One region of the Microbispora sp. GKU 823 genome, then DNA from elsewhere that is predicted to be linked to it. Evidence: predicted binding sites of a transcription regulator. Region 1 holds the regulator's gene; the other holds the start of a gene.
What was found. The regulator HrcA, encoded in region 1, represses chaperone genes, less so after heat shock. The targets are predictions, from matches to a motif close to TTGGCACTCTCNNNNNGAGAGTGCCAA.
Positions count from the first base shown of each region.

Region 1 (13,541 bases):
CTCCTCGAAGTTTGCACTCCAAGGAAGGTTCTAACCGTAGATTCCCCACTGGATGAAGTAGGCGACCCGCTTGTATCGGTCGCCGCCGGTGCTGGCCTGGGCCGCCGACGGCACCAGTCCGGCCGCCAGGGTGGCGGCGGCCGCCACGGCGAGGGTCCTTCTCATGAGCACGCCGGCCTCCCGAGCGCTTTTATATAGGAAAGTTTCCTGTAAATTGCCGCGATCGTAGACCGCTGTGATCAGGGCGTCAATGGCAGGGCGCGAGTGGCGGCAGACTGGAGAGCGTGCCTTCTGTGCTTCCCGACGGCGACCCCGTCCCCGCGAGCGGCGAGCTGCCGTCCGGGGCCCTCGACGGGCTCGGCTCCCGTCCGTTCGGCTTCTACGTCCACGTGCCGTTCTGCGCGACGCGCTGCGGCTACTGCGACTTCAACACCTACACGGCGGCCGAGCTGGGGCCCGGCGCCGCGCAGCGCGACTACGCCGCCACCGCGGTCGAGGAGATACGGCTGGCCCGGCGCGTGCTGGGAGACGCCGCGCCGCCCGTGGAGACCGTCTTCTTCGGCGGCGGCACGCCGACCCTGCTGCCCGCCGCCGACCTCGTACGGATCCTCGACGCCATCGGCGAGGAGTTCGGCCTGCGGCCGGACGCCGAGGTGACGACCGAGGCCAACCCGGAATCGGTGGACGAGACCTACCTGAAGGAACTGCGGGCGGGCGGGTTCACGCGGGTGAGCTTCGGGATGCAGAGCGCGGGCGAGCACGTCCTGGCCGTGCTCGATCGGCGGCACACCCCCGGCCGGCCCGCCGAGGCCGTACGGGAGGCCCGCGCGGCCGGGTTCGAGCACGTCAACCTCGACCTGATCTACGGCACGCCGGGGGAGAGCGACGACGACTGGCGTGCCTCCCTGGAGGCCGCGCTGGCCGCCCGGCCCGACCACGTCTCGGCGTACTCGCTGATCGTCGAAGACGGCACCCGGCTTGCCGCCCGGATCCGGCGCGGCGAGCTGCCGATGCCGGACGACGACGTGGCGGCCGACCGCTACCTGATCGCCGAGGAGATGCTGACGGCCGCCGGCCTGAGCTGGTACGAGATCTCCAACTGGGCGGCGGGCGACGAGGCCCGCTGCCGCCACAACCTGCTCTACTGGACCGGCGGCGACTGGTGGGGGGCCGGGCCGGGGGCGCACAGCCACGTCGGCGGCACCCGCTGGTGGAACGTCAAGCACCCCGCGGCGTACGCCGCCCGCCTGGCGGCCGGGACCTCGCCCGCGCACGCCCGCGAGGTGCTGTCGGCGGAGGACAGGGCCGTCGAGCGGGTCATGCTGGAGCTGCGTCTCGACTCGGGCTTCCCGCTCGCCGACCTCGCCCCCCAGGCGCGTACGGCGTGCGCGCGGGCGCTGGCGGAGGGCCTGCTGGAGGTGGAGGCGTTCAAGGCGGGCCGGGCCGTGCTCACGCTGCGCGGCAGGCTGCTCGCCGACGCCGTGGTCCGGGACCTGACTCCCTAGTCTCCGGTGCCTGCGGCGGCCGCGAGCGCCTTTCCACAGACGGACGAGCAAGGCGCCCGGTCCTGCGACCGGGCGCCCCGACGATTCAGCGGGAACAGTTCCCATGCCGTCCGCGGTGGTGGGCAGACGGAAGGCGAGGCCCGCGGCCGGTTCGGGTCCTGCTCACAGGACGAGCCTCGCGTAACCGATCCGCCAGCCGCTTTCCTTCGCGTCCGAGACCCTCTTGTTCACCACCTTGTAGCTGTGCGCCGTGTAGAAGATCCCTCGTTCGCTGGAAGCCGTCTTCTTCGTGACGATCGACATGTGGTCGGGCCCGTTGTTGTTCCACGGGTCGAAGTCCCAGTACATGATGTCGCCGGGCCGCACCTGCGAGAAGGTGGAGCGCCACTGGATCCGGTGGCGGCTGCTCATATGGCTCATGCTCTTCGTGACGATGACGAAGGTGTTCGAGTCCTTGCCGACGGGCGCCGCCCAGAACCAGTTGTTCTGGTTCTCGCGTTTCTGCTTCGCGGTTCGCCCGTAGTTCCGGATCTCCCTGGCGCCGCCGCCGAATCGCAGCGCCTTGGAGGCGAAGTTCGTACAGTCGCCGCCGCGGTGCCAGAAGTTGTCGTACTCCTGGTGGCTCTTCCAGTGCTTCACGGCCCAACTGGCGATGCCCGACGGGCTCACGGAGGCGGCCGAGACGGTGCCTTCGGGGGCGTCGCCCGGCTCGGGCACGGTCAGGTCTTCGCCCATGTCCGCCGTGACGGACCCATCCGGGTAGACCTGGGAGTCGGCAGAATCGCCGTCCGTCCGGCCGGCGAGGCCGTCGGCGGAGCCGTCGGGACGCTGACTCTGACCGGACAGCACGGCGTTGAAGGAGTAGTCGGACGGGTTCTCCTCCTCCTGCGTCGTCTTCTCGCCGGTGGGGTCGCGCAGGACGCGGGACTGCCGCACGGTGGCCCGGACGGTGACGGTCGTGCCGTCGGCCGACAGAGAGACGAGAGGGTCGCTCAGCGTGGTCGTCGAGCTCTCCTGGGCGCCTCCGCCTGCCTCGGCCTCGGATTTGGCGGCCAGGAGCGCTTGCTCGTCCGCCTCGATCAGCGACTCGAACCGGTAGCTCTGGTCGTGCTTCGCGATCGCGTCGGCGGCGCTCGTGAAACGTCCCTCGACGATGCCCTCCCGGCTGTCCAGATACTGGCTCACCGCGTCGACGTACGACTGCCTGTCCGGTACGGCCTGAGGATGCACGACCGAGGTGGTGCTCCAGGCGCCGTCGCCCTGCTCGTTCACGGCGCGCACGCGGAAGGTGTAGGCCGACCCGTTGGTCAGCCCGGTGACGACGGCTCTCGGCTCGGACGGCGTCAGCGTCTGGACGACGCTCCCCGAGCCGTTGAGGACGTCCAGGTCGAACCCGGTGATCCGCGCGTCACCGGTCGACTCGGACGGCGGCCCCCAGGTGACCAGCGCTCCGCCGTCGCCCGCCCGCACGCTGACGTTCTGCAGGGTTCCCGGCGCGGCCGGCGCGACGTAGACGACCGTGATCGTCGCCGAGCCGAAGGACGCCTCCGGCGCCGCGGGATCGGTGACGCGCAGGGCGAGCTCCGGGAAGCCCTGGCCGTCCTGGCGGTCTCCCTGCACCGAGCCGGTGATGTCGATCCTCGGGCTGGTGAGGTCCGCCTCGTCGAACGGCTCGTCCAGCAGCAGGGACGAGGCGTCGGCCCCTGACGCGTCCGCGGCGGGGTCGTCGCTCAGCTCGTACGCCGACACCTTGAGCGTGGCGGGGCAGGCCGCGGCGCAGACGGGAGTGCCCAGGTCGAGCGTGGCAGAGGTGATTTCCGCGCCCGCCGGGATGGCGCCGAGGTCAGCCTTGAACGTGGAGATCCGGCCGCCTCCCACCTGCAACGCGGTGGTGCTCTCCAGGGGGCAGGGCGTCCCGTCGCAGGCGTCCGAGGCCGTCTTGGCGCTGCGGACGGCCAGCACATCCGCGCCGAAGGTCGTGGACTGGGCGGGCCTGTCCGCCACCGGCTGCGGGGCCGTGAAGGCGACGGGCGTGGTCCGGGCGCTGCAGGTGGAGCCGGTACACGCCTCCACCTGCCACTTGTAGCCGGCCCCGGCGGTGAGCAGACCGGGCGCGAGCTGCAACGCGGCCCGTTGCCCGCCCTGGACAGTGCTGGATCCCAGCGGGCTGGGTCCGACGACCGCACCGGAACTGTCGAAGAGGTAGAACCTGGCGGTCAGGGGCTGGCCCGAGGGCCGCGATATCACGGCCGACAGCACCACGGCCGACGGGTCGCCGAGGCCGGTGGCCAGGCTCGTGGGGACCGTGGGCACGTCGGTGGCGAAGGCCATGCTCGGCGACCAGCCGCTCGCCCCGGTCTGGCTCGTCGTCCTGACCCTGAACCGGTACGACCCGGGGTTCCTCAGGACGCCCGCGGGCACCTTCCAGGTCGCGGTCGCGCCGGAGGCCACGCCCTTGGGGCCTCCGGTGGCGATGACGTCGCCGTCGTCGGCCGTGGTCACTTCGAACGTGTAGTCCAGCGGCTTTCCGGCAGGATCGCTCGCCTTGGCCGACAACGTGGGGGTGAGGCTCGCGACGGTGCCGACCGCCGGGTCCGAGGAGGCTCTCGGGGCGACGTCGAGCCCCGAAGGGGCGCTGAGCTTGTACGTGAAGGTGACGCTGAGCGCGGGCTCCTTCTCGCCCTGAGCTCCGGACACATAGTTGGAGGAGTAGTAACGTCTCCAGGTCGAGGCGTCCTTCTCGTCCGCGCCGCGCAACTGGATCCCGTAGTTCGGCTGGCCGTCGGCCCACGCCTGGACGATGGCGTCGGTGTCCCAGTGCATGAAGTCCTGCGGGCAGTTCGCCGCGCCGTAGGCCGTCTTCGTGGTGACGGCGCCCGTCGCGGTCGTGGCCGGTTCCGAGCCGTACTTGATGGTGTCCGGGTCCCACGCCGACGTGATGCGGCGTGCCTGTACGCCTGCGCTGGGGTCCACGCACACCGACGACCAGAACGTCCACAGTCGTAGGTCGGTGTCCACGATCGTGGTGCCGCGCAGGTCGTCGACGTGACGGAACTTCAGGTACGAGCGGGCGATGTGGGCGCCGTCGTAGGTACCGGCCTTGAGCTCGGTGGAACCGCGCTGGGAGTCCGGGATGTCGCTCTGGACCCACGTGTCGGTCTCCACCGTGAGCGTGCTGGTGGGATCGATGGTGACGGGATACCTCACCGCCGGGTCCGACAGGAACCCCGCAGCGGGCTTGAGCACCAGCACCGTGCCCTGAGGGGTCTGCTTGACAGTCGTGTCGATCGCCATCTGGTGCACGGGCTCGCCGGACCGGGGGTCGGTCGTCGAGTCCCACATGCGCGGGGCCGGAGCGGACGCCAGCAGGGTGCCGGTGGAGTCGTGCAGGTTGAGACCGTTGTCGCCGGCCTCGGAGAGATTCAGGCCTTTGCCCGCCACGGGCAGCGTGATCTCCAGCGGCTTGGCCGGGCGGCTGCGCAGGACGATCGAATGGCTGAACCCGTTCGGCAGGGCCTTCACCGTCAGGTCGCCGCCGGGAACGACGTCCTTGTACGTGGCGGTGTCCGCCTTGACCTGCGGCGCCGGCAGGGGCTTGCCCCACGAGACGGCGAACGAGCGATCCGCTCGCCGGACCTCGCCGAATGGCCGGGCTCCTCCGGCCGACATCCGCACATCGGCCGGTGTGAGCTTGGGGCGCAGCCCCGCCTGTCCATCGGGGACCAAAGTAGTGTCGATCGGGCGCCACGTGCCGCCGTCCTTGACCCGCAACGGTCCCGCGAAGGTCTCGAGAGTGAAGGTGCCGTCGGGGTTGGCCCACAGTGAGGAGCTGTCGGTCTTCTCGCTCTCCACCTCCACCGGAGTGCCCTGCGCCTTCGCCGTGCGCGCGGCGGCCTCCGGCCGGAACCTGGAGACTGATCGGCTGCGACGGCGGCCGGCTCGCCGGACGCCGCGGGTGAGACTGGTGGCCTGGCGGTGACGTCGGCCGCGGTGGCGGCCCTCGCGGGCGTCACGCCGCCTGGGTGCAGGGCGCCGGCCGTCAGCAGGAGGGCGGCGGCAAGGGCGATGCCTGGCGGATGGGGGCGCATGGGTCTCCATCGAGAAGGGGGAACGCACGCAGGCGCGTGCACCCTTCAGTCGATCAAGACCGGGTTCACCGCCGGTCCACCCGGAATGAACCGGCGCGGCGGATCACAACCAGGCCGCCGGCGACTCCGGGCGAGATCGTCCCCGTGAGCGGGGATGCCGGGGGGCCGCCGTCCGGAGGGGTGGCCCCGGGGGCTCAGGCAGCCGTGACGAAGTCGATCAGTTCTTCCACGCGGCCGAGCAGTTCGGGCTCCAGGTCGGCGTAGGTCGTGACCCGGCCCAGGATGTGCCGCCACGCCTCCTGGGGGTCCATCCGCCAGCCGAGGGCGTCGATCACGCCCTCCTTCCAGGGCACGCCGCGCGGCACGTCCGGCCAGGCGGGGATGCCGAGCACCCGGGGCCTGACCGCCTGCCAGATGTCCACGAACGGATGCCCGACGACGAGCACGTCGTCCCCGGAGACCCGGGCGGCGATGCGGCTCTCCTTCGACCCGGGCACCAGGTGGTCCACGAGCACGCCGAGCCGCCTGCCCGGCTCGGGGCCGAACTCCTCGACGATGGCCGGGAGGTCGTCCACGCCCTCCAGGTATTCGACGACGACCCCCTCCACCCGCAGGTCGTGCCCCCAGATCTTCTCCACCAGCGAGGCGTCGTGGACGCCCTCGACGTAGATGCGGCTTTCCCTGGCGACCTGCGCGCGCAGGCCCTCGACCGCGATCGACCCCGAGGCGCTCCGCAGCGGCCCCTTCGGGCCGGCCTGGGGGCGCACCAGCGTCACCGGTTTGCCTTCGAGGAGGAATCCGGCGGGCGTCAGCGGGAACACCCGCCGCCGGCCGAACCGGTCCTCCAGCGTCACGGCCTCCTTGTCGCAGGCCACCACCGCGCCGCAGAAGCGGCCCTCGGCGTCCTCGACCACGAGGTCGGGCTCGGCCGGGATCTCGGGGATCTGCCCCCGCCGTGGCCGCCGCCAGTCTCCGGAAAGCACGTCCCGCCCGTACATGCGGGGAACGCTAGCAAATCACACCACGCGACGGCGGCGCGCGAGCACGACGATGGTCACGATCAGCGCGGCCAGGAAACCGACGGTGGGCAGGGCCAGCAGCGCGATCGCGCCGCCCGCCAGAGAGCCGGCCTCGCCGGCGAGCTGCTTGCCGACGCCGAACCGGACTCCGTCGCCCTCACACGCGAGTGGGTAGGCGCCCGCCTTCGGCACGCCGGCCTCGAACAGCAGCTCCCAGGTCGTGCCGTTCAGCGTGACGGTCTGGGAGACGGCGGGCCGGGTCAGCCGCACCCGCGGGTCGGCGCCGTCGCCGAGCTGACAGCGGACGTCGGTGGGCTGGTCGACGGCCGCGTAGATCGCCGGCTTGTCCGCGGGGTCGAGCGTGACGTTCACCGACTGCCGCCGGAGAAGGTCGTCGTGGGCGCGGCGTCGCCGATCGTGGAGAACAGGCCGCCGGCGAACCCGCCGACGCCCGCCACCAGCAGGACGACGAAGAGCGCCCAGGAGAGGAAGATCCACAGCAGCCGGGGCCGGATCGGCCGGGAACCGCCGTACGGAGGGGGAAAGGGGTGCGGCATCCGCAAGGTCACGTCGGTCTGGGGCACGGGGCGGGGCACCCGCATGGTCACATCGGGGGTCTGGTTCTCGTGCATGGAAACAAGAGTCGACCACGTGGCTTGCGGGGGATTTGGAATCCGCTTGTCCTGGTGCCCTGTGCTGTCCTGGCGCCCTGTGCTGTCTTGGTGCCCTGCGCTGTCTTGGTGCCCCCTGCGTTATCGCACCACGTGGGGTGGTAGCCGTACACTTGGCACTCGGGAACACAGAGTGCCAGAGTCGGTGTTTCCAGGCACAGGGAGGTGACACATTGCTCGACGACCGCAAGCTCGCCGTCCTGCGCGCCATCGTCGAGGACTACGTGTCCACCAACGAGCCGGTGGGGTCGAAGGCCCTGGCGGACAGGCACAACCTCGGCGTCTCCCCGGCGACGATCCGCAACGACATGGCGGCGCTGGAGGAGCAGGGATACATCACCCAGCCGCACACCAGTGCCGGCAGGGTGCCGACGGACAAGGGATACCGCCTGTTCGTCGACCGGCTGTCGCAGATCAAGCCGCTGTCCGGCGCGGAGCGCAGGGCCATCGAGACCTTCCTCGCCGGGGCCGTGGACCTCGACGAGATCGTCATGCGGACGGTCCGGCTGCTCGCGCAGCTCACCCGGCAGGTCGCGGTGGTCCAGTACCCCTCGCTCACCAGGTCGTCGGTCCGCCACGTGGAGATCGTCCCGCTCGCGGAGCGCCGGGTCATGCTGGTGCTGATCACGAACACCGGGCGGGTCGAGCAGCGGGTGGTCGACCTGCCCGAGGCCATCGCCGACGACCGGATCGCGAACCTGCGCGCCGTGCTCAACGCGTGCCTGGACGGCTGCGGCCTGTCCCGGGTGCCGGAGACCGTGGCCGACGTTCCCGAGCGTCTGCCTCCCGAGGACAGGCCGGTGGCGGCCACGATCCTGTCCGTGCTGCTCGAGACGCTCGTCGAGCGGCACGAGGAGAAGATCGTCTTCGGCGGTACGGCCAACCTCGCCGCCGCCGACTTCAGCGTCGGCCTGCGGGACGTGCTGGAGGCGCTGGAGGAGCAGGTCGTCCTCATCCGCCTGCTGGGGGAGACCGGCGGGCTGTCCGAACTGACCGTCCGGATCGGATCCGAGAACCCCTATAGCGGGCTGCGCGGCACCTCTATCGTGGCCGCCGGATACGGTTCGGGTGACAAGGAACTGGCCCGGCTCGGAGTGCTGGGCCCGACACGAATGGACTATCCGGTGACGATGGGTGCGGTGCGCGCGGTGGCGCGTTACGTCGGCCAGATCCTGGCGGGGTCATAAGTGTCCAACGACTACTACGCGACCCTTGGCGTACGACGCGACGCCAGCCAGGAAGAGATCAAGAAGGCGTACCGCCGTCTCGCCCGCGAACTGCACCCGGACGTCAACCCCGATCCGGAGACCCAGGAGCGGTTCAAGGAGATCAACCAGGCGTACGAGGTGCTGTCCGACGCGGGCAAGCGCCGCATGTACGACATGGGCGCCGACCCGTTCGGCGGCGGCGCGGGCGCCGGGGCCGCCGGTGGCTTCGGCGCGGGCTTCCCGTTCAGCGACATCATGGACGCCTTCTTCGGCTCGGCGGGCGCCGCGCGGGGGCCCCGCTCCCGTGCCCGCCGGGGCCGCAACGCCACCATCCGGGTCGAGCTCGACCTGGCGGAGTCGGCCTTCGGCACGACCCGCGAGATCGTGGTCGACACGGCCGTGGTCTGCGAGGTCTGCCAGGGCTCCGGGGCGGCGGCAGGCACGCACCCCGACACCTGCGACATGTGCCACGGGCGCGGCGAGGTCTCGCAGGTGACCCGTTCGTTCCTCGGCCAGGTCATGACCTCCCGACCCTGCCCCCAGTGCGGCGGGTACGGCAGCGTCATCCGGCACCCCTGCATGGAGTGCTCGGGCGAGGGACGGGTCAGGACCCGGCGTACGATCAAGGTCAGGATCCCGGCCGGCGTCGAGGACGGCACGCACATCCAGCTCGCCGGCGAGGGCGAGGTCGGCCCCGGCGGCGGACCTCCCGGCGACCTGTTCCTGGAGATCGTCGAGCGGCCGCACCAGATCTTCGAACGGCGCGGCGACGACCTGCACTGCACCGTTCACATCCCGATGACCGCCGCCGCGCTCGGCACCTCGATCACGATCGAGACCCTCGACGGCGCCGAGGAGATCGACGTACGGCCCGGCACCCAGGCCGGCCAGGTCATCCCCCTGTACGGCAAGGGCGTCCAGCGGCTCAACGAGACCGGCAGGGGCGACCTGCTGATCCACGTGAACGTCGAGACGCCGACCAAGCTCGACCCGCAGCAGGAGGAACTGCTGCGCGAGCTGGCGAAGCTGCGCGGAGAGGAGCGGCCGCCCGGCAAGTTCTCCCCGGGCCAGCAGGGCTTCTTCTCCCGCCTGCGGGACGCCTTCAACGGCCGCTGAGCTGATCGCATGACTGTTCCCGTGTTCCTGTCGGACGCGGCCGGCCAGGCGGCGGACACGATCGTGCTCGACGGGCCGGAGGGGCGGCACGCCGCCGCCGTACGCCGCCTGCGCCCGGGGGAGCGGATCGACCTGACCGACGGCGCGGGGCGGGTCGCCGAGTGCACGGTCACGGCGGCCGGCAAGGACTCGCTGACCGCCGAGGTGCTGCGCCGGTTCGAGGTCCCGCCGCCCCGGCCGAGGCTGGTGGTCGTCCAGGGCCTGCCCAAGGGCGACCGGGGCGAGCTCGCGGTCGAGATGATGACCGAGGCCGGGGTCGACGTCATCGTCCCCTGGGCCGCCGCCCGCTGCGTCACCCAGTGGAAGGGCGACCGGGCCGCCAAGGCCCTCGCCCGCTGGCGCGGCACGGCCCGCGAGGCGGCCAAGCAGGCCCGGCGCTTCCATCTGCCCGAGGTGACCGAGCAGGCCACGACCGCGGCGGTCGGCTCGCTCGTCTCCGCGGCGGCGCTCGCGGTCGTGCTGCACGAGGAGGCCGCCGAGCCGCTGAGCCGCCTGCCCCTGCCGGAGGAGCCGGGCGACATCGTGATGGTCGTCGGCCCGGAGGGCGGCGTCACCGAGGAGGAGATCGCCACGTTGCGGGAGGCGGGAGCCACGCCGGCCCTGCTGGGGCCGACGGTGCTGCGCACCTCGACGGCGGGCGTGGCCGCGGCGGCCGTCCTGCTGTCCCGCTGCGGCCGCTGGTGAGGGTCAGCCGAGGAATCCGACTTCGGGGAACGCGGGACTCGGCCGGTCGAACAGGCGGGTCTCGCGGCCCTTCAGATGCAGGTCGAGGAACGCGGCCACGTAGGCACGCTGGGCCGCGATCGAACGGACCGGGTCGACGGTGCCGACGATCTCGGACGGCGTGCCAAGGCCGCTCGAGATCCGCGGGACCAGCGCCTGCAGGTCGGTGAAGGAGTAGTGCTCCGCTCCGGCGAGCCGAAGGTCGCGCTTCCAGCCCCGGCGCTGCTTCCTGAACGTCTCCCACGAAGGGTCGTCCCTGTCCGCGGCCAGTTGGAGGAACGGGCCGTCGAGTCCGCGCTCGGTCACCTCGCCGAAGAGCGAGCCGTCGAGGTTCACGCCCGCCTTGACCCGGTGGTCGGCGTACATCAGCCGCGCCGTCGCCGCGCCGCCCATCGAGAAGCCCACGGCCGCCACGCGGGTGGTGTCCAGCGCCCTGCTTAGCCACGAGGGCAGCCGGGAGGGCAGGCCGGTGTGCCGCGCGGTGACCACGTCGAGGACGAACCGCAGGTCGGCCACCCTGACGTCGAGTGCCTTCATCGCGTCGGCCGTGCTGTCCGCCCGCACCCGGGCACGCTCCAGCCGCCCGCCGGGGAACTCGACGGCGGACGCTTCGTAGGTGTGGTCGACCGTGACGACCACGTAGCCGCGCGAGGCCAGGTCCTCCGCCGCGAGCGTGCCCAGCGAGCGCGGCACCATGTAGCCGGGGGAGTACAGCACCACGGGGTAGCCGCCGGTCTTCGGCCGTACGGGCGCGTCCAGGCGGGAGTGCGTGCGGGTCGCCGCCCAGTCCACCTGCCCGGGCCGTACGCCGAGGAGGGCGGGCGCCGACGTGGCGTCGAGGTCGGCGGCGACCAGCGGCGGCAGGTGAGGGGACACCGGGCGCCCCGGCGCGCGGGCGGCGGGGTACCACACGCTCACCATCAGCTCCCGGTAGGGCCGTCCCTTCACCCAGGGGTCGGGCCGCGACCGGTCCACCAGGCGTACGGGGACCGTGCCGACCGGCAGCGGCCCCGACGGGGCGGGCAGGGAGAGCCGGATCCCGGTGACCGTCGGAATTCCCGGCGCCGTCGTCACCCCCGCCGGCGCTGCGGACGCCGGGACCGCGGCCACCAGGGTGAGGGCCAGGGCCGCCCCGAGCGCGCCCACCCGCTTCCGCCACATTTCGGGCATGTCTCGCCTCTTTCGATCCTGATCTCTGTCAGTTGCGTGATCAGGATTCCAACGAGGAGGCGCGACGCCCTCCGGCCGCGTGACGATCTACCGGTGCGACCCCCGGTGATCGGGCGAGCGCCGCGTCATACCCCGGGATGACGGGCGGACCGGGTCAGGGAGTGGGCGTCTCGGTCGCCGAGTCGGTCGTGGCCGTCTCCGTGGGCGTCGTGCTCGGGGTGACCGCGGGCGCGGACGTGGGCGGAGCCGTCGAGGGACGGCGCGAGGCCGAGGGCGTCACCGCGGGCGGCTGCGTCACCGACGTCGGCGAGCACGTCGGCGGGAGGGCCGCGTCGGGCTCGATCGACCCCGGGCTGGGGGGTGGGCGTGACGCAGGGATCGGACGGCGACGGCGACGGCCTGGTGGTCGCGCCGACCCTGTGCGTCGGGGACGGGGCGGGCCGTCCGCGGGACGGGCTCGGGGTGACGGGCACGATCACGGCCGGACGTGAGGGCGCCAGGTTGGGCGGCCGGCTCACCGACGAAGTGTCCCTCTCGTCCTCGCGCTCGTCGCCGGCGGGAGCGATGCCCGTGGACTGCGCCACCTGGTCGCGCAGGCCGGGGACGACCATCACGACCGCGCCCGCCACGAGCACGGCCCCCGCGGCGGCCGCTCCGACGCGCCACCACAGCATGTTCCGCAGGCCGCGCAGACCGCGCTGCTCGATGCGCCCGCGGATGATCTCGAGTCCTTCGGGAGACGGCACGACCGAGTCCGCCTCCGCGCGCAGGGCACGGCGGAGCAACTCGCCGTACTCGTCGTCGGGCGGGAAGGTCATGAGAACTGCTCCAGTGCCATCCGTAGTGCGGCCATGCCGCGGGCCGTGTGACTCTTCACCGCGCCCTTGCTGATCCCCATCGCATGTGCGATCTCGGCCTCCGACAGGTCGCCGTAGTATCGCAGCACCAGCGCCTCGCGCTGGCGGGTCGGTAAGCTCCGCAGCGCCTCGATGACGGCCGAGCGCTCCAGTTCACCGATCGCGCCGTTCTCCGCGCTCGGCGCGTCCGGCAGCCCCTTGGGCGCGTACTTCTCGACGACCGCGCGGTGCCGCAGCACGGAACGCGATCGATTCACGACCGATTGACGAAGGTAGGCCAGTGCCTTGTCGGTGTCTCTCAGCCTGCGCCAGGCGCCGTGAAGGGCGACGAACGCATCCTGAACGACCTCTTCCGCGCTGGCCATATCACGCACCAGCAGCACGGCGAGACGCACCAGTGACCGATAGTGAGCGCTGTAGAGCGCCGTCACGGCCATGTCGGCATCCCACCCGACGGGCACCGTCCCCAACGACCTGTCGGCCACGAGGGTCTCGGTGGTCACATCGATAGGACGCTCGTCATCCCCGGGGGGTTTACGTTCTTCCGAATCATGAGGGGGCATGGCCCAGCGGTGTCCTCGCCCGACACTAGGGGGGTTTTCTGGTGCAGTCTCGCACACTCACACTAGCCCGGGGGATCATTGCAGTCATCAACTAGCGGCAACGGCTAGGCTTTCGCGCGTGAGCGACTGCCTCTTCTGCAAGATCGTGGCCAAGGAGGTCCCGGCGGACATCGTCCTGGAGGCCGGGCGGGCGCTGGCCTTCCGCGACATCAACCCGCAGGCCCCCACCCACGTCCTCGTCGTGCCCAAGGCCCACCACGAGAACGCCGCCGCGCTGGCGGCGGCCGACGACGGCCTCGCCGACGACCTGCTCAAGACCTGTCACGCGGTGGCCGTACAGGAGGGCGTCGCCGAGACCGGTTACCGGATCGTGTTCAACACCGGGCAGGGGGCCGGGCAGACGGTCTTCCACGTCCACGCGCACGTCCTCGGCGGACGAGGCCTCACCTGGCCCCCCGGCTGAGCGACTAAAGTGGGGAGGGAACTAGGGAGGCGATCAGGGCCGCAAGGGCCGCCCATGTCCGAGTCACAGCACATCCACAAGACCCAGGCCAAGGTAGT
Region 1 is NZ_MWJN01000001.1:140,134-153,674, forward strand. It holds gene B1L11_RS46380 (hypothetical protein) at 31-171, opposite strand; gene hemW (radical SAM family heme chaperone HemW) at 285-1,505, shown strand; gene B1L11_RS00625 (DNRLRE domain-containing protein) at 1,668-5,363, opposite strand; gene B1L11_RS00630 (DUF3097 domain-containing protein) at 5,788-6,591, opposite strand; gene B1L11_RS00635 (hypothetical protein) at 6,610-6,984, opposite strand; gene B1L11_RS00640 (hypothetical protein) at 6,981-7,244, opposite strand; gene hrcA (heat-inducible transcriptional repressor HrcA) at 7,457-8,470, shown strand; gene dnaJ (molecular chaperone DnaJ) at 8,471-9,607, shown strand; gene B1L11_RS00655 (16S rRNA (uracil(1498)-N(3))-methyltransferase) at 9,617-10,351, shown strand; gene B1L11_RS00660 (lipase) at 10,355-11,560, opposite strand; gene B1L11_RS00665 (hypothetical protein) at 11,686-12,378, opposite strand; gene B1L11_RS00670 (SigE family RNA polymerase sigma factor) at 12,375-12,854, opposite strand; gene B1L11_RS00675 (histidine triad nucleotide-binding protein) at 13,099-13,443, shown strand; gene B1L11_RS00680 (PhoH family protein) at 13,498-13,541, shown strand, end outside.

Region 2 (18,070 bases), on a different contig from region 1:
CGCCGCGTGAGCGCGTCGTTGAGGTGCCCGGCGCCCTCGTGCGTCGCCGCGTACACGATCTCCGCGCGCAGGTAGTCGTCCGCGCCGTCGAGGGGCCGGCCAAGCGAGGGGTCCTCCTGGATGAGCGCCAGCACCTCGTCGATGAGTGAGCCGTACCGCTCCAGCAGGTGCTCGATCCTGGCCACGTGCAGCCCGGAGGAGCGCGCCATGCGGTGGCGGGAGTTCCACAGGGCCTGGTAGCCCTCCGCGCCCGCGAGCGGCACCTGGTCGGTGCAGGACGACGGCACGCGCTGGTCGAGGCCGTGCGCGACCGCGTCGACGGCGTCGGCCGCCATTACCCGGTACGTCGTGAACTTGCCGCCGGCCACCATGACCAGCCCGGGCACGGGGTGGGTGACGACGTGCTCGCGCGAGAGCTTGGAGGTCTCCTCGGACTCGCCGGCCAGCAGCGGCCGCAGCCCGGCGTACACGCCTTCGACGTCGTCCCTGGTCAGCGGCACCGAGAGCACCGAGTTGACCCGGTCGAGCAGGTAGTCGATGTCCGCCCGCGAGGCCGCGGGGTGCGCCTTGTCGAGGTTCCAGCGGGTGTCGGTGGTCCCGATGATCCAGTGCCGGCCCCAGGGGATGACGAACAGCACCGACTTCTCGGTGCGCATGATGAGGCCGGTGAGGGAGTGGATGCGGTCGCGCGGCACCACGAGGTGGATGCCCTTGGACGCGCGCACGTGGATCTGCCCCCGGCCGCCGACGAGTTGCTGGATGTCGTCGGTCCACACGCCGGTCGCGTTGACGACCTGGCGGGCCCGCACGTCCAGCTCGGCGCCGGTCTCCAGGTCGCACACGCGCACCCCGGTGACCCGCTCCCCCTCACGCAGGAAGCCGACCGCCTGCACCCGGGAGGCGACGTGCGCGCCGTACGTCGCGGCGGTGCGCAGCGTGGTCATCACGAAGCGGGCGTCGTCGACCTGGGCGTCCCAGTACTGCACGGCGCCGGTGAACGCCGACCTGCGCAGCGAGGGGACGACCCGCAGCGCCTGGCGGCGGGTCAGGTGGCGGTGCCCCGGCACGCCCCGGGTGAGGCCGAAGGACAGCCCGAGCGTGTCGTAGAGCGCGAGCCCCGCCCCGATGTACGGCCGCTCCCAGCCCGCGTGCGTGAGCGGGAAAAGGAACGGCACCGGCCTGACCAGGTGCGGCGCGATCCGCTTGAGCAGCAGCGACCGCTCCCGCAGGGCCTCCCTGACGAGGTCGAAGTTGAGCTGCTCCAGATAGCGCAGCCCGCCGTGGATCAGCTTGGACGACCGGGACGACGTGCCCGAGGCGAAGTCGCGCGCCTCGACCAGGCCCACCGAGAGCCCGCGGGTCGCCGCGTCGAGCGCGACGCCGGCGCCGACCACGCCGCCGCCGATCACGACGACGTCGAGTTCCTGCGCCTCCATCCGCGCCAGGGCGGCGGTACGTTCTGCCGGGCCGAGCCGTGCCGTCCCCATCCTCGCCGTCATAAGGCTCCTTCTGTACCGCTTTCGCCATTGCCGAGTAAATCTACCCGTGAGTAGCTACCCGGGAATCCATCGTTTCCGTCGCCTTTCCCAAGGATCTCCGGAAATGTCGGTGAACAATCCTGAGGAGCCGCGCCCCGGTCCGTCATCCCGCCCCGGGGCGGGAGGCGGGCGCCGTACGCGGAAGGATGGCGGCATGAGCGTGACTCTCTCCGATGCCCGCGTCGTCACTCCCGACGGCGTCCACGACGGCTGGCTCACCATCGAGGACGGCAGGATCACCCACATCGGGCGCGGGCAGGCCCCGCGCGACGGGCTCGGCCTGGGCGGGCGCACCGTCGTCCCCGGCTTCGTCGACATCCACAGCCACGGCGGCGCCGGCGGAAGCTTCCCCGACGGCGACCCGGAGACCGCCGCCGCGGTCGCGGCCTTCCACCTGAGCCGCGGCTCGACCACCCTCATGGCGAGCCTCGTCACCGCCGCGCCCGACACGCTCGCCCGGGCCGCCGCGACGCTCGCCGACCTGTGCGAGCAGGGCCTGATCGCCGGCATCCACTTCGAGGGGCCGTACATCGCCAGGTCGCGTTGCGGCGCGCACGAGCCGACGCTGCTGCGCGAGCCCGACGTGGCGGAGTTCCGGGCGCTGGTGAAGGCCGGGCGGGGCCACGTCCGCATGCTGACGATCGCGCCCGAACTGCCGAACGCGCTCGACGTGATCAGGGACGCCGCCGCCGAGGGCGTCGTCGCCGCGCTGGGTCACAGCGACGCGACCTACGAGCAGACGATCGAGGGGATCGACGCCGGGGCGACCGTGGCCACCCACCTCTACAACGCGATGCCGCCGCTCGGCCACCGCGCGCCGGGACCGATCGCCGCCCTGCTCCAGGACGAGCGGGTGACCGTCGAACTGATCAACGACGGCGTCCACGTCCACCCGGCGATGCTGCGCCTGGCCATGCACGCCGCGGGCGCGGGCCGTACGGCGCTGATCACGGACGCGATGGCGGCGGCGGGCATGGGCGACGGGCGCTACCCGCTCGGCCCGATGACCGTCGACGTCGTGGACGGGGTGGCCCGGCTCGCCTCCGACACTCCCGGAGGCGGGTCGATCGCCGGCAGCACGCTCACGATGGACGTGGCCTTCCGCCGCACCGTGCGGGAGGCCGGGCGCTCCCTGGTGGACGCCGCGCTGATGGCCTCGCTCACCCCCGCCCGCGTGCTCGGCCTGGACGGCGAGATCGGGTCGATCACGGTCGGCAAGTACGCCGATCTCGTGGTGCTCGACGACGACCTGGGCGTCGGCGGCGTGATGAAGCGCGGCGCGTGGGTCCGTCACCCCTGACCGGTCCCCGGAAAGCCGAAGGCCGGGCCCGGCGGGCCGGCCTCCCCGGCGGCGGCTCAGCGCTGCGGCGGGGCGACGACCACCTCGACACGCTGGAACTCCTTGAGATCGGAGTAGCCGGCGGTGGCCATCGTGCGGCGCAGCGCGCCGAGCAGGTTCATCGAGCCGTCGGCCAGCGACGACGGGCCGTGCAGGATCTCCCGCAGCGTGCCGATCGTGCCGAACTCGACCCGCTTGCCGCGCGGCAGCTCGGGGTGGTGGGCCTCAGAGCCCCAGTGGAACCCGCGGCCGGGGGCCTCGCTGGCCCGCGCGAGCGGCGAGCCCACCATGACGGCGTCGGCGCCGCAGGCGATCGCCTTGGCGATGTCGCCGGAGCCGCCCATGCCGCCGTCGGCGATGACGTGGACGTAGCGGCCGCCCGACTCGTCCATGTAGTCGCGGCGGGCCGCGGCCACGTCGGAGATCGCGGTGGCCATCGGCACGACCACGCCCAGCACGTTGCGGGTGGTGTGCGAGGCGCCGCCGCCGAAGCCGACCAGCACGCCGGCCGCGCCGGTGCGCATGAGGTGCAGCGCCGCCGTGTACGTCGCGCAGCCGCCCACGATTACCGGGACGTCGAGCTCGTAGATGAACTGCTTGAGGTTGAGCGGCTCGGCCCGGCCGGAGACGTGCTCGGCGGAGACCGTCGTGCCGCGGATCACGAAGATGTCCACGCCCGCGTCGATCACGGCCTTGTGGTGCTGCACGGTGCGCTGCGGCGACAGCCGTACGGCGGTCGTGACGCCGGCGGCGCGGATCTCCTCGATACGCCGGCCGATCAGCTCGTCCTTGATCGGCGCGGTGTAGATCTCCTGCAGCCGCCTGGTCGCGGCCTCCCGGTCGAGGGTGGCGACCTCCTCCAGGAGCGGCGCCGGGTCCTCGTAGCGGGTCCACAGCCCTTCGAGGTCGAGCACCCCGAGGCCGCCCAGGCGACCGATCTCGATGGCCGTCTGCGGCGACACGACGCTGTCCATCGGGCTCGCCACGAGCGGAGAGTCGAACCGGTAGGCGTCGATCTGCCAGGAGATCGACACCTCCTCCGGGTCGCGGGTGCGCCGGGAGGGCACGATGCCGATCTCGTCCAGCGCGTAGGCACGCCGCCCGCTCTTGCCGCGCCCGATCTCCACCTGTGTCATATCGCCTGTTCTTTCCGTTTCTTCCGCTACGAGCTAGCGCCCGTGGTAGTTCGGGGCCTCGACCGTCATCTGGATGTCATGCGGGTGGCTCTCCTTGAGCCCGGCCGCGGTGATCGGCATGAGCTGCGCCTTCTCGTGCAGCTCCTGGATCGTCCGGGAGCCGGTGTACCACATGCCCTGCCGCAGACCGCCGACGAGCTGGTGGGCCACCGCCGCGACCGGGCCGCGGTAGGGCACCTGGCCCTCGATGCCCTCGGGGATGTACTTGTCCTCCCCGGACACCCCGGCCTGCGCGTACCTGTCCTTGCTGAACGACGCGCCGCCGCGCTCGCGGTTGCGCACCGCGCCCAGCGACCCCATGCCCCGGTACGACTTGAACTGCTTGCCGTTGATGAAGATCAGCTCACCGGGCGACTCCTCGCAGCCGGCCAGCAGCGAGCCGAGCATGACCGTGTCGGCCCCGGCGGCCAGCGCCTTGGCGATGTCGCCCGAGTACTGCAGGCCGCCGTCGCCGATGACCGGGACGCCGGCGGGCCACACGCCAGCGCGGCCTCGTAGATGGCGGTGAGCTGCGGGGCGCCCACGCCCGCGACGACCCGGGTGGTGCAGATAGAGCCGGGCCCGACGCCCACCTTGACCGCGTCTGCGCCCGCGTCGACCAGCGCCTGCGCGCCCGCGCGGGTGGCGACATTGCCGCCGATGACGTCCACCCGGCCGTTGGCCTTGATCTTGGCGATCATGTCGCACAGGCCGCGCGAGTGCCCGTGCGCGACATCGACGATGATGACGTCCACGCCCGCCTCGATCAGCGTCATGGCGCGCTCCTCGGCGTCGCCCGCGACGCCGACCGCCGCGCCGACCATCAGGCGGCCGTCGGCGTCCTTGGTCGCGAGCGGGTACTGCTCACTCTTGGTGAAGTCCTTGACCGTGATGAGGCCCTGCAGGCGACCGGCCTCGTCCACGAGCGGAAGCTTTTCGACCTTGTTCTGCCGCAGCAGCCGGAACGCCTCGTCGCGGTCGACCCCCACCGGCGCCGTCACCAGCGGCATCGGGGTCATGACGTCGCGCACGGCCCGGCTCTGGTCGCTCTCGAACCGCATGTCGCGATTGGTGACGATGCCCACGAGCACGCCGTCCGCGTCGGTGACCGGGACCCCGGAGATCCGGTAGGTCGCGCACAGCCGCTCGACGTCGGCGAGGGTGTCCTCGGGAGAGCAGGTGACGGGGTTGGTCACCATCCCCGCCTCCGACCGCTTGACCAGGTCGACCTGCTGCGCCTGCTCCTCGATCGAGAGGTTGCGGTGCAGGATGCCGATGCCGCCCTGCCGGGCCATCGCGACCGCCATGCGCGCCTCGGTGACCGTGTCCATCGCGGCCGACACCAGCGGGATGCGCAGCGTGATGGTGCGGGACAGCCGGGTCGTCGTGTCGGCCTCCCCCGGCTGCAGGTCCGAATAGGCGGGAACGAGTAGCACGTCGTCGAACGTGAGTCCCGGTTCGGTGAACTTGGCCATCTGCTGCACCCCTCCTGCGCTGTGGGTCCTCGCGCGTGGGTCCCTCGCCAGACCCGAGGTCAGTCTAGTGGGCGCCCCAAACCGCTTCCGGCAGACCTGTCAAGGGGGAGGGCACAAAAAGTGGGGGGACCGGCTTCCGGTCCCCCCACTTCCCCGCGTCGCGCCCGCCACGCCCGTCGAGCCCCCCTCCGCGCCCGGCAGACGCGGCGTTCCCGGCTAACGCTGGGTCAAGAATGCGTCACGGAGCGTCCACGCGCAATAGCGTAACGTGCAACTGCACAAAGATGCATTTCCTGTCTCTCGAAACTCCGCCCGAAACAAATGCGAAACCTCACTTCGATACAAAAGCCGCCACGGCTCAGCCCTGCCGAATGTGTGAACGGGACGGACAGCGCGGAAAATCCGAGATATTCTCGCGACCCGAAGCGAGTCGGGGATGGGGCGCACGTCGGTGCGCCGGACGCCGGGAAACGTTTTCTCCCAGGGACCAGTGAGCCAGTGGACAGTGAGCCAGTGGGACCGGTGCGCCCAATGCGCCGCGGCGCGACCAGTGTGACCACCGACGGAGCGAGCATGAGTACGACGCGTAACGCCGCCTCCCGGGCCGACCCGTTCGAAAGCCTCGGCCTCTCCCCCGACCAGGCGGCCCTCTACACGGCCATGCTGCGGCTGCACCGTGCGACGCTGACCGAACTGGCCGAGGCGGTCGACCGGCCCGCCGAGGACGTGCTCGACGCCCTGGACGGACTCGTACGGCTCGGCGCGGTGAACCGGCGGCGGGAGGAGTTCCTCGCCCGCCATCCGGTGGCGGCGATCGGGCGGCTGGTGGCCGAGAGGCTGGACCGCATGGCCAGGGAGACCCGCCAGATCGACGAGGTGCTCGCGGCGGCCGGCCGTCTGGCCCATCACTACGACGCGGGCCGCGACTGGCGCAGCGGGCGGTTCTCGGTCGAGCCGGTGAGCGGCGCGGACGAGCTCTGCGAGAGCGTGATCGGCCTCGCCCTGCAGGCGCCCCCCGCCGAACTGGTCATGGCCGTGCCGGACCGCCGCACCATGGCCAGGTTCGCGGACGGGTACGGCGGCCAGTGGATCCAGGCCGCCGAGGACGGCATCCTGCGCCCGCGCATGGTCGTCGCGCTCGACGCCGTGTCCGAGCCCGCCCTGCGAGAGGTGTGCGCGCGGTTCTCCGCGGCGGGCGCGGGGCTGCGCGCCCTCGACACGGTGCCGAGCTGGTTCTTCGCGCTCGGCCACGGCACCGCCGGGCTGCCCGCGGAGTGGGGCGTCCCGCTGCCCGAGCACTCCTACAACTGCTACCTGGTCCACGCCCCGGTGGCGGTGGGGGCGCTACGGGCGCTGTTCGAGGAGCTCTGGGCCCGGGCCGCGCCGATCTCCCCGCACACCAACGCGCTGCAGGTGCTCCGGCTGGCCGCGCACGGCCTGTCCGACGACGCCATCGCCCGCCACCTCGGAGTCTCCGTACGCACGGTGCGGGCCAGGTTCGCCGAGGCGATGTCGGAGCTGGGGGCCCAGTCCCGCTTCCACGCCGGGGTGGAGGCCGCCCGCCGCGGCTGGCTGTGACGCCCGCGTCCCGGGGCGCGGCCCGACGAGCAGATGAGGCGCACTTATCCTCGTGGAGGGGGCCGTGGTCATAAGGTGGGATGCGTGCTGGAAGACGTCCCCCGCGACCCGTTCGCGGATGACCCCAACGACCCCGCGGCGGAGCTTGGAGCGCCCGACGACGTGGAGCCGCTGACGCTCGCGGAACGCGACGAGGCGCTGACCGATCTCGCCGACGTGGAGGTCTTCCGTTCCCTGCTCGAACCCCAGGGCGTGCTCGGGCTCGTCCTCGACTGCCCGGAGTGCGGCGAACAACACTACTTCGACTGGGACCTGCTGCGCGGCAACCTGCGCCAGATGATCGACAACGGCCGGCCGCAGGTGCACGAGCCGGCCTACCAGCCCGATCCGGCCGACTACGTCAGCTGGGAGTACGCCCGGGGCTACGTGGACGGCGTGATCGACACGGAGGAGAGCCGCTGACTGTCCACGTCGGCCACGAGCGCGCCGAGCAGCCGGATGGCGGCGTCCGTACCGCCGACCGGCTCGCGGCGGGCGAGCGCGTCGAGGACGGCGTCCGTCCGCATTACGTCGCCCTCCACGTCGGCATCGCCGTACGACCCGAGGTGGCGAGCCGTACGACGACGTTTCGTGGTCACGCAATCGACTCCAGCTCGGCCAGCTGCCGGAGCCTGGCGAGCGCACGATGCTGCGCGACCCGGACGGCACCTGGTGACATGCCGAGTACATTACCCGTCTCCTCGGCGGACAGGCCCGAGACCACCCGCAGAATGAGAAGCTCGCGCTGCGTGTCCGGGAGCCGGGCGAGCAGGTCGCGGGCGTGCTGCGCCTCGATGTAGCGCACCACCGTCTCCTCCGGCCCGGGGCCCTCGTCGGGCCCGTCCGGCAGGTCCTGCGTCGGCACGGCCGAGCGGACCGAACTGCGCAGCGCGTCGGCCACCTTGTGGGAGGCGATGCCGAAGACGAACGAGGCGAACGGGCGGCCCATGTCGCGGTAGCGCGGCAGCGCCGACAGCACCGCGATGCACACCTCCTGGGCCACGTCGTCGGCGATGTGATACTGACCGGACACCCTGCCCAGTCGAGCCCTGCAGTAGCGGACCACCATCGGGCGCAGGTGTCCCAGCAGTGATTCGATCGCGGTGCGATCTCCCTTTACGGCAAGGCTGGTCAGTTCCCTGAGGTCGGGCTCATCCGATCTCGTCGCAAGCCTTACCCCAGTTGCGGCGTCGGCGACGCATCCCTCGGTCACGTTAGGCATGATGCCCGTCGCGATCGTTCATGTCGTCATGGTTAACGGCTACGGATTGGTCACATTGACGCGGCGATAACGTTCGGTAATCACCTGATCACTCTTCCGTTGGAACATTCCAACCGGAATGCCCAAAAAGAGAGATATACGCCGGACGGCTTGACAGGGAAAAAGAAGCGTGCCGGTCGTTCGCATTGCCTTCGGCCCGGCTTCGCCCGCGACGGCCCGTCCGCGCGGAACGGGCAAAGGGCGGAAAAGCGGTGCGCCCCGCGGTCCACCCTTGCGGGCGGGCGCGGGGCGCGATGCGCGGAAGGCGCGGATCAGTGGCCGTGACCGTGGCCGTGGCCGTGACCGCCGTTGGCGGCCGGAGCCTCCTCCTCGGGCTTGTCCACGACGAGGGCCTCGGTGGTGAGCAGCATGCCGGCGATGGACGCGGCGTTCTGCACGGCCGAGCGGGTCACCTTGACGGGGTCGATGACGCCCTGGCCCACCAGGTCGCCGTACTCGCCGGTGGCGGCGTTGAGGCCCTCACCGACGTTCATCGCGGCGATCTTGGTGGTGACGACGTAGCCCTCCATGCCCGCGTTCTCGGCGATCCAGCGGGCGGGCTCGATCAGCGCCTTGCGGACGATCGAGACACCGGTGGCCTCGTCGCCGGTCAGGCCCAGGTCGTCGAGCTCCTTGGACACGTGCACGAGCGCGGAGCCACCGCCGGAGACGATGCCCTCCTCGATCGCGGCGCGGGTCGCGGAGATCGCGTCCTCGAGGCGATGCTTCTTCTCCTTCAGCTCCACCTCGGTGGCGGCGCCGACGCGCAGCACGCACACACCGCCGGCCAGCTTCGCGAGACGCTCCTGCAGCTTCTCGCGGTCCCAGTCGGAGTCGGACTGCTCGATCGCGACCTTGATCTCGCGGACGCGGTCCTCGATCGCCTGGGCGTCGCCGGCGCCGTCCACGATCGTGGTGGTGTCCTTGTTGACCACGACGCGGCGGGCCGTGCCGAGCACCTCGAGGCCGACGTGCTCCAGCTTGAGGCCGACCTCCTCGCTGACGACCTGGCCGCCGGTGAGGATGGCGATGTCCTGCAGCATGGCCTTGCGGCGGTCGCCGAAGCCGGGGGCCTTGACGGCGACGGAGGTGAAGGTGCCGCGGATCTTGTTGGTCACCAGGACGGCCAGGGCCTCGCCCTCGACGTCCTCGGCGATGACCAGCAGCTGGCGCTTGCTCTGGGCGACCTTCTCCAGCAGCGGCAGGAAGTCCGCGATGGAGGAGATCTTGCCCTGGGTGATGAGGATGTAGGGGTCCTCGAGGACCGCCTCCATGCGCTCGGAGTCGGTCACCATGTAGTGCGACAGGTAGCCCTTGTCGAACTGGAGGCCCTCGGTGAACTCCAGCTCCAGGCCCATCGCGTTGGACTCCTCGACGGTGATGACACCGTCCTTGCCCACCTTGTCGAACGCCTCGGCGATCAGGCCGCCGATCTTCGCGTCCTGCGCGGAGATCGTCGCGACGTTGGCGATCTCCTTCTTGTCCTCGACGTGGCGGGCGCTGGCGAGCAGCCGCTCGCTGACGGCCTGGGCGGCCTTGTCGATGCCGCGCTTGAGCCCCAGCGGCTGCGCGCCGGCGGCCACGTTGCGCAGGCCCTCGCGGACCATGGCCTGGGCCAGGACGGTCGCGGTGGTGGTGCCGTCGCCCGCGATGTCGTTGGTCTTGGTCGCCACTTCCTTGGCGAGCTGGGCGCCCAGGTTCTCGTACGGCTTGTCCAGCTCGACCTCGCGAGCGATGGTCACACCGTCGTTCGTGATCGTCGGGGCACCGAACTTCTTGTCGATGACGACGTTGCGGCCGCGGGGGCCGAGCGTCACCTTGACGGCGTCGGCGAGAGCGTTCACACCACGCTCGAGAGCGCGCCGCGCGTCCTCTTCGAACTCCAGGATCTTCGGCATTCAGGTCTCCTTGTGAGCGCGCGGAGCCCCGGGCGCATGGTCCCGGGGCTCCACAAGCCGGCGCGGCCTACTTCTCGATGATGGCGAGCACGTCGCGGGCCGAGAGCACCAGGTACTCCTCGCCGCCGTACTTGACCTCGGTGCCGCCGTACTTGCTGTAGAGGACGACGTCGCCCTCCTTGACGTCGAGCGGGATGCGCTTCTCGCCGTCCTCGTCCCAGTTGCCCGGGCCCACAGCGAGGACACGGCCCTCCTGCGGCTTCTCCTTGGCGGTGTCCGGGATGACCAGGCCGGAGGCGGTGGTCTGCTCGGCCTCAAGCGGCTGGACCACGATGCGGTCGCCAAGCGGCTTAACGGGAACCTTGGTGGCGGTCGTCACGATCGGACCTCCCCTTCAGATTGCGATGAATGAGCTGAAGAGGCGACCAGCGGCCTGCCGTCGCGGGTGTCAGACCTGTCTCGTCGCTGTTGGCACTCTCGATGGGAGAGTGCCAACACGAAACAGTATGCAAGTGGCGCGTGACAGTCAACACGAACCGGCATCGCAGGTCAGACGCATCCGGCGGCAACGCGCCCGAGATCGCCCGTTCAGCCGTCCGCCGCGCCGGCGTCACCATGGCGCCCTCCGGAGGGAGCGAGGGGGCGACTACGCGGAACAGGTGACGTAGAGGGTGGCCGAGGCGGTGTGCAGGAAGTCGGTGTTCTGGTAGCCGACGAAGTACGTCGGCCCGTTCTGCTGGACGTCGACGACGTCGACCCCGGTGGAGTGCCGCTCCTCGTAACGAGTGACATGCGGATAGGCCGGCGGGCAGCTCACGGTGACCGCTGCGTCGACGCCCGGCGCGATGTCGGCGCGCTGCATGAGTTCCAGGCCTGTCGGGGGCTCGTGCGGCACGTCCGAGCAGAGCACCTCGACCTTCACCGGAATGTTGACCGAGTGCGCGTCCCTCTTCGACTGGGAGTTGGTGAAATTCACCTTCACCTCACGCCCGGCGACGGCGATCTCCTTGTAGTTCAGATACTGGGAGTTGTACGAGTCCTTGACGGAGGACGAGGCCCGGATCGTGACCGGATACGGGATCGTCGAAGGGCACTGCACCTTCACATAGCCCTGGCTCTCCGGGAGGACGGAGGTCGAGTTCGTCATCACCGTCGTCGTCTCGGCCAGCGCCGGGCCACCGAAGGCCGTCAGCGCGGCGGCCACCGCCGCGATCGCACCCAGTCGCATGATCCTGTGCATGCTCGTCTCTCCTCGTTCGTCGTGCTGTGCTTGTGCCGACGACGTTAGAGAGCCGGTCTTGGGGTGCTCTTGGCATGATCGCGTTCGGAGCTTAAAGGACGCTTGGCCCGGACCCCGCCCCGGCGGGATCCGGACTTCGACGTCACGGGCCGGTCCGGCGGCCCTCAGTCTCGGGAGGCGTACGAGCCGGAGCGGACGTCGTCGACGATGCCGGGGCGGCTCGGCTCCCAGCCGAGGACCTTCCTGGCGAGGTCGCCGCTCACCACCTGGCTCAGGGCCAGGCCCTCGGCGAACGGGCGGCCGAGCACCTCGCTCGCCTCGTCGATCGGCCACGGCACGGCCTTCCCCGTACGGCCCGCGGCCGCCGCCACGTCGGCGACGCTCACCGCCTCCTCGGCGACGGCGTGGAAGAGGCTCCCCGGCGCCGCGTTCTCGATCGCGAGCACGAGCAGGTCCGCCAGGTCGTCGACGTGCACGGTCGCCCAGGTCGGCACCGGGCCGCCCGCGTGGACGTACCGGCCGTCCTCCTGCCCGGGGGCGGTGAGCACCGTGGGAATGCCGGCGCCCCGGCCGTACACGATGCCGGGCCTGACGACGACGCCGCCCGCGTCCAGCACGAGCCTCTCCACGCGCGGCCGGTAGCGGGAGGCGGTTATGGGGTTCACCGGCGCGTCCTCGCCCGCCGCCTCGGTCGTGGTGCCGAGAACCCAGACGCCGCTGGTGTAGACGAGCCGCGCGCCCCCTCCGGCCAGCGCCTCGATCGCCGCGACATCCACCTCCTCGTCCCCGACGGGGTTGGCGGCGTGCACGACGACGTCGATGTCCGGCGTCACGGCCTTCCTGAGCGTCTCGGGTTCGTGGAGGTCGCCGTGGCGCACCTCACCCGGTACGGCGGTGTCGCGGGCCCTCGGCCGGACGAGCGCGACCACCTCGTGGCCGCGTTCGGCGAGGCGCTCCGCCAGCGCGGAACCGATGTACCCCGTCGCACCGAGCACCAGGACCTTCATCTCTTTCACCTCGAATACTTCGATGCCTTACTGTTCGACGGAGAAGGTACCCCACGCCCGGCTCACATTTCAACGTCGAAGTGTCGGTTACGATGACGAGGGGAGGAGGAGCGGCGTGGAGGACCCAGGCCGCGCGCTATGAACGACACCCTCACGAACGACGACCTCACGAACGCCACCTGCGCGAACGACGCCGTCGACCAGATCCTCGGCCAGTGGGCGCGGGCGCGTCCGGACGTGGACTGCTCGGCGATGGGAGTGGCCGGGCGGATCTCCCGCGCGTCCCGGCTGCTGGAGAAGGGCATCAAGGAGTACTTCGCCGGGCACGACCTGGAACCGTGGGAGTTCGACGTGCTCGCGACTCTCTTCCGGTCCAACCCCGATCACCGGCTCTGCATGAGCGACCTCGCCACGGCCGCGATGGTCAGCTCCGCGGCGCTCACCAACCGGGTGGACCGCCTCGTCGCCAGGGGCCTGGTGCACCGGGAGGTCTCGCCCACCAACCGCCGCATGGTCCTGATCACCCTCACCGACGAGGGCCGGGAGGTCGTCGACGCGCTGCTGGAGGGCCACGTGGCCAACGAGGAGCGGCTGCTGTCCGGCCTCACCGACGAGGACCGGGAGCGGCTGTCCGGACTGCTCTGCAAGCTGCTCACCTCGCTCGGCGACGTCGGCTCCTGCTGACCGCCCACCGACGTGCGCGCCGGGCAGGCGGTAGCGTCGCGGGCGTGGACCTGGACGCCTTCCGCATGCTGATCACGCCCGCAGGGCGCGGGGCCCTGGACGAGGCCGTGAAGATACTCGCCGACGGCGCCGACCCGGTGGCCGCCGCGAGCGCGTTGCGCAAGAGCCACCCGGCGGACCTCGCGGCGGCGGCGCTCACCCAGGCGTCGCTGCGGCGGCGGGCCGAGGTCAAGTTCGGCCCCGACGCCGCGGTCATGTACTTCACCCCGCACGGGCTGGAGCAGGCCACGCGCCCCGAGGTCGCCGCACACCGCGCCACCAGGATCCGGGCCGCCGGAGGGCCGGAGGGCGGCCCTGCCGTGCTGGACGTCTGCTGTGGCATCGGCGGGGACCTCCTCGCGCTGGCCAGGGCGGGCTGCCCGGTGGACGCCGTGGACCTCGACCTGCTGACCGCGGAGATCGCCCGGGCCAACGCGGCGGCGCTCGGCCTGTCCTCCCTGGTCGGCGTACGGACGGGCGACGCCGCGCTGGCCGACCCCGGCGGATACGGCCTGCTGTTCGCCGACCCCGCCAGAAGGGGGGCGAGGGGACGGACCTTCGACCCGATGGCGTACTCCCCCACGTGGCCGGTCGTGCTCGACCTGGTGGCCCGCGCCCCGGCGGCCTGCCTGAAGGTGGCCCCCGGCATCCCGTACGAGTTCATCCCCGAGGGCGCCGAAGCCGAGTGGGTGTCGTACCGCGGCGAGGTCAAGGAGGCGGCGATCTGGACCGGAATGGGAGCGGGCGGCCGGCGCGCCACCCTGCTGCCGTCCGGGGCCACGCTCACGGCGTCCGGCGCGGAGGCGGAGACCGGGCCGGTGAGCCGCTATCTCTACGAACCCGACGGCGCCGCGGTGCGGGCCCACCTGGTCGCCGAGGTCGCCGCCCTCGTGTCGGGGCACCTCCTCGATCCCCGGATCGCCTACGTCACGAGTGACCGTCTCGTACGCACGGATTGGGCGCCCTGCTACGAGGTGACCGACGTCATGCCGTTCTCGCTCAAACGGCTGAGAGCGGCGCTGCGCGAACGGCGCGTCGGCGCGGTCACCATCAAGAAGCGCGGTTCCGCCGTCGACGTCGAACGGCTGCGCAAGGATCTGCGGCTTTCCGGCGACGATTCCGCCGTGATCGTGCTCACCCGCATCGAGGAACGGCCGTTCGCCCTGCTCTGCCGGCCCGTGACCAGTGCGAACGGGTGAAACAGGAACAATTCACCAGCAATTACCGCCTTTCTCATTCCACGCCTGATGGCCGCGGGTCAGGGCCTAAAGTTGGCCGTCGGGCGTGCCGCCTGTTCGTTCATCTGCGCGAGACCGGGCCGAACCGACGTTTCGGCGAGTGAAGGAGCATTCTCGGTGGAGCATTCCAGCCACAACCTCCTCCAGGCGGGCAGCCAGACCGCCATCTCCGACCGGATGCGTGAACTGCTCGCCCGGGCGGCCCAGGACCACGTCTACGAGCAGCGGACGCAGGGCGCCGTGCTCGACGAGATCCGCCAGCGGCTGGAGGGCATGGAGTGGCTCCTGCGCGAGGTGCGCGAGCGCGAGCTGGGCGGCCTCGGCGTGGCACTCGAGGCGATCACCCAGCGGCTCGACGACATGGCGGTCAGGCGCCCGCCTGGGCGGAGGGGCTGGCCCAGCACATGGAACTGCTGCGCGACCACGTGGACGAGGTCGGCGGCCGGACCCAGGGCCTCGCCGACCGGATGACGGACTTCGCGCACCGGCTCGGCAAGTTCCAGGGGAGCATGGAGGCCGCAGCCGGGCGGTTCACCAGGATCGACAAGGCCCTCGCCGCGCTCACCGAGCGCACCGAGCGGCTGGAGGCCGTCGTCGTCGAACGGCTGGACTCGGTCGGGGGCCGGATCGAGGCCGTGGAGAGCGGCGTGGGAGCCGCCGTGGACGGCATGAACGCGACCGTCGCCGGGCTGAGCGCCGGCATCGGGGACGTCGCCGCCGGGGTGGACGAGATGAGCACCACCATCGCGGGCATGAACGCCGACCTCACCCTGGCGGCGGGGGCCGTCGTGCCCCTCGCGGACGCGGTGCGCAGCAGGCCCGACCGCGAGCAGATCGCCGAGACCGTCTCGGACGCGGTCACCCGCGCCATGGAACCGGCCAGGGGCGACGTGGCCCGGCGGCTCGCCGCGCTGGAGGAGACCATGCTGGCGCTCGCCGAGGTCCTCCTGCGCCCCGCCCGCGGCCACGCCGACTGAGGAATCTCCCTGTCGCCGGCGAGGGCGAGCGGGGCGGCGATCAGACGTTGACGACGGTGATCGGGAGCGACGAGTCGGCCGGGATCTCCAGGGTGGAGGGCTTCGCGCCCGCCGACACCAGGTCCGCGCCGAGCGCCGCCACCATCGCGCCGTTGTCGGTGCACAGGCCGGGCCGCGGCACCCGCAGGCGCACCCCGGCCGCGTCGCAGCGCTCCTGGGCCAGGGCCCGCAGCCGGGAGTTGGCGGCCACGCCGCCCCCCGATCAGCAGGTCCTTCACGTCGTAACGGGCGCACGCCTGCAGGGCCTTGCGGGTGAGCACGTCCACGACCGCCTCCTGGAACGACGCGGCGACGTCGGCCACGGGCACCGCCTCGCCCGCCGCCTCACGGGCCTCCACCCACCGCGCCACGGCCGTCTTCAGCCCCGAGAAGGAGAAGTCGAGGGTGCCGTCGTCGTACTTGCCGCGCGGGAAGGCCACCGCCGCGCCCGAGCCGTCGCGGGCGGCCCGGTCGATGTGGGGCCCGCCGGGGAACGGCAGCCCGAGCACCCGGGCCACCTTGTCGAACGCCTCCCCGGCCGCGTCGTCCACGGTGGACCCGAGCGAGATCACGTCCTGCGCCACGTCGGGCACCAGGAGCAGCGAGGAATGTCCTCCCGACACCAGCAGCGCGATCGAGGGCTTGGGCAGCGGACCGTGCTCCAGTTGGTCCACGGCCACGTGCGCGGCGAGGTGGTTGACCCCGTAGAGCGGGACGCCGAGCCCCAGCGCGTACGCCTTGGCGGCGGCCACGCCGACGAGCAGCGCGCCCGCGAGACCGGGGCCGGCGGTGACGGCGACCGCGTCGATGTCGGAGAAGCGCAGCCCGGCGGCGGCCAGCGCGCTCTCGACCGTGGGCGTCATCGCCTCCAGGTGGGCCCGCGAGGCCACCTCCGGCACCACGCCGCCGAAGCGGGCGTGCTCGTCCATGCTGGAGGCGATGGTGTTGGCCAGCAGCGTGTGGCCGCGGACGATGCCCACGCCCGTCTCGTCGCAGGACGTCTCGATTCCCAGCACGATCGGCTCGTCACGCCTGCTCATGCTCCGCCCCCCAAATCTTCGTGTCCTGGCCCGAGGTCCTTCACCATGGTGATGGCGTCGGTGCCGTCCTCGTAGTAGCGCCGCCGCAGGCCCAGCCGCCGAAAGCCGAACCGCTCGTACATCGCCTGCGCGGGCGGGTTGTCGGCGCGCACCTCCAGGAACACCGAGACCGCGCCGCGCCGTGCGGCCTCGGCGAGCAGTGCGTCCATCAGCGCGGTCCCGACGCCGGCGCGCCGGTGATCGGCGAGGACCGCGATCGTCTGGACGTCGGCCTGGTCACCCGCCGCCGCCAGCCCGGCGTACCCCACCACGCGGTCGCCCACCTCGGCGACGACGTAGTGCCGGGTGCGCGGCTGGTCGGCCAGCTCGCCACGCAACATGGCCTCGCTCCAGGCGTCCGCGGGGAACGTGGTCCTTTCGATGTCCATCACGACCGGCAGATCGTCGTGGGTCATCTGGCGCAGCACGACCTCGGCCTGCCTCATGGGGTGTCCCCGCGGCGGGTCACGCCGTCACCCGCTTCGGCGCCCCGGGCACCTGCGCGTCGGGACGCCGCAGGTAGATGGGCCGCGGCGGGCCGAGCACGGCCAGCTCCCGCGCCTTCTCGACCGAATCCACGCGTCCCTCGGGCACCCGCGCGATCTCGGCCGCCTCCTCCTCGCTCAGCGTCGCGAGGTGCTCGGCCGCCAGGGCCGCGAGCGCTCCCGCCGAGGGAAGTTCCGGACCGCGCACCCGGTCGGCGCCGATCACGTCGGCGTACATGGCGCCGCCCGCGCCGATCACGGGCAGTTCCCCGGGCAGGTCGTGCGGCCGGTCCACGCGCGGCCCGTCGAGCCGCGTACGCGGATCGCCGTACCGCGCCCAGAAGACCTCCCTGCGGCGCGCGTCGGTCGCGACGAGGAACGGCCCGCTCTCCCGCGCGGCGTACGCGAGGGCGTCGAGCGTGCAGACCCCGAACGCGGGCACACCGGCGGTCATGGCCAGCGCCGTCGCCGTCATCAGGCCGACCCGCAGTCCGGTGTACGGCCCGGGGCCGGTCCCGGCGACGATGGCGGTGACGTCCTTGAGCGCTCGCGCCGGACTCGCGCAGGACCTGCTCGACGGCGGGCGCGAGGAGCTCACCATGCCGCCGCGCGTCGATCGTCGTCGACTCCGCCACCACGCGCTCGCCGTCGTACAGCGCGGCGGTGACGGCGGGAGTGGCGGTGTCGAAGGCCAAGACAAGCACGAAGGTCAAGCGTAGTCGCTGTGCGGAGGCGGACGACCACACCCGGGGTCCGGCCCCGGACCCGTTCGTCCTCGTCGCCGCGACGTATGCGGCCCGCGCGCCCGCCGGACGGCCTTGCGGCAGGCGGCGCGGATCAGGCGGCCCGGATCAGGGAGGCGTAGACGATGATGTTGTCGCGGTACTCGTGCCGCGACCAGTCGAAGTTCCCGCCGCAGGTGATCAGGCGCAGGCCGTCCTCGGTGTAGACGCGCTCGGCCGGGAACTCGTCCTTCGGC
Region 2 is NZ_MWJN01000041.1:28,160-46,229, forward strand. It holds gene B1L11_RS21985 (glycerol-3-phosphate dehydrogenase/oxidase) at 1-1,499, opposite strand, end outside; gene nagA (N-acetylglucosamine-6-phosphate deacetylase) at 1,693-2,838, shown strand; gene B1L11_RS21995 (GuaB3 family IMP dehydrogenase-related protein) at 2,895-4,013, opposite strand; gene B1L11_RS55045 (IMP dehydrogenase) at 4,047-4,622, opposite strand; partial or broken gene B1L11_RS55050 (IMP dehydrogenase) at 4,610-5,527, opposite strand; gene B1L11_RS22005 (helix-turn-helix transcriptional regulator) at 6,101-7,105, shown strand; gene B1L11_RS22010 (DUF5319 domain-containing protein) at 7,190-7,567, shown strand; gene B1L11_RS45470 (anti-sigma-D factor RsdA) at 7,528-7,743, opposite strand; gene B1L11_RS22015 (sigma-70 family RNA polymerase sigma factor) at 7,740-8,366, opposite strand; gene groL (chaperonin GroEL) at 8,678-10,303, opposite strand; gene groES (co-chaperone GroES) at 10,371-10,685, opposite strand; gene B1L11_RS22030 (hypothetical protein) at 10,950-11,543, opposite strand; gene B1L11_RS22035 (NAD-dependent epimerase/dehydratase family protein) at 11,708-12,550, opposite strand; gene B1L11_RS22040 (MarR family winged helix-turn-helix transcriptional regulator) at 12,689-13,234, shown strand; gene B1L11_RS22045 (class I SAM-dependent methyltransferase) at 13,279-14,472, shown strand; gene B1L11_RS22050 (hypothetical protein) at 14,629-14,982, shown strand; gene B1L11_RS22055 (hypothetical protein) at 14,916-15,488, shown strand; partial or broken gene tsaD (tRNA (adenosine(37)-N6)-threonylcarbamoyltransferase complex transferase subunit TsaD) at 15,529-16,567, opposite strand; gene rimI (ribosomal protein S18-alanine N-acetyltransferase) at 16,564-17,052, opposite strand; partial or broken gene tsaB (tRNA (adenosine(37)-N6)-threonylcarbamoyltransferase complex dimerization subunit type 1 TsaB) at 17,072-17,795, opposite strand; gene B1L11_RS22075 (class F sortase) at 17,929-18,070, opposite strand, start outside.
Region 2: the regulator HrcA is predicted to act here: its motif matches at 10,772-10,798, upstream of groES (co-chaperone GroES).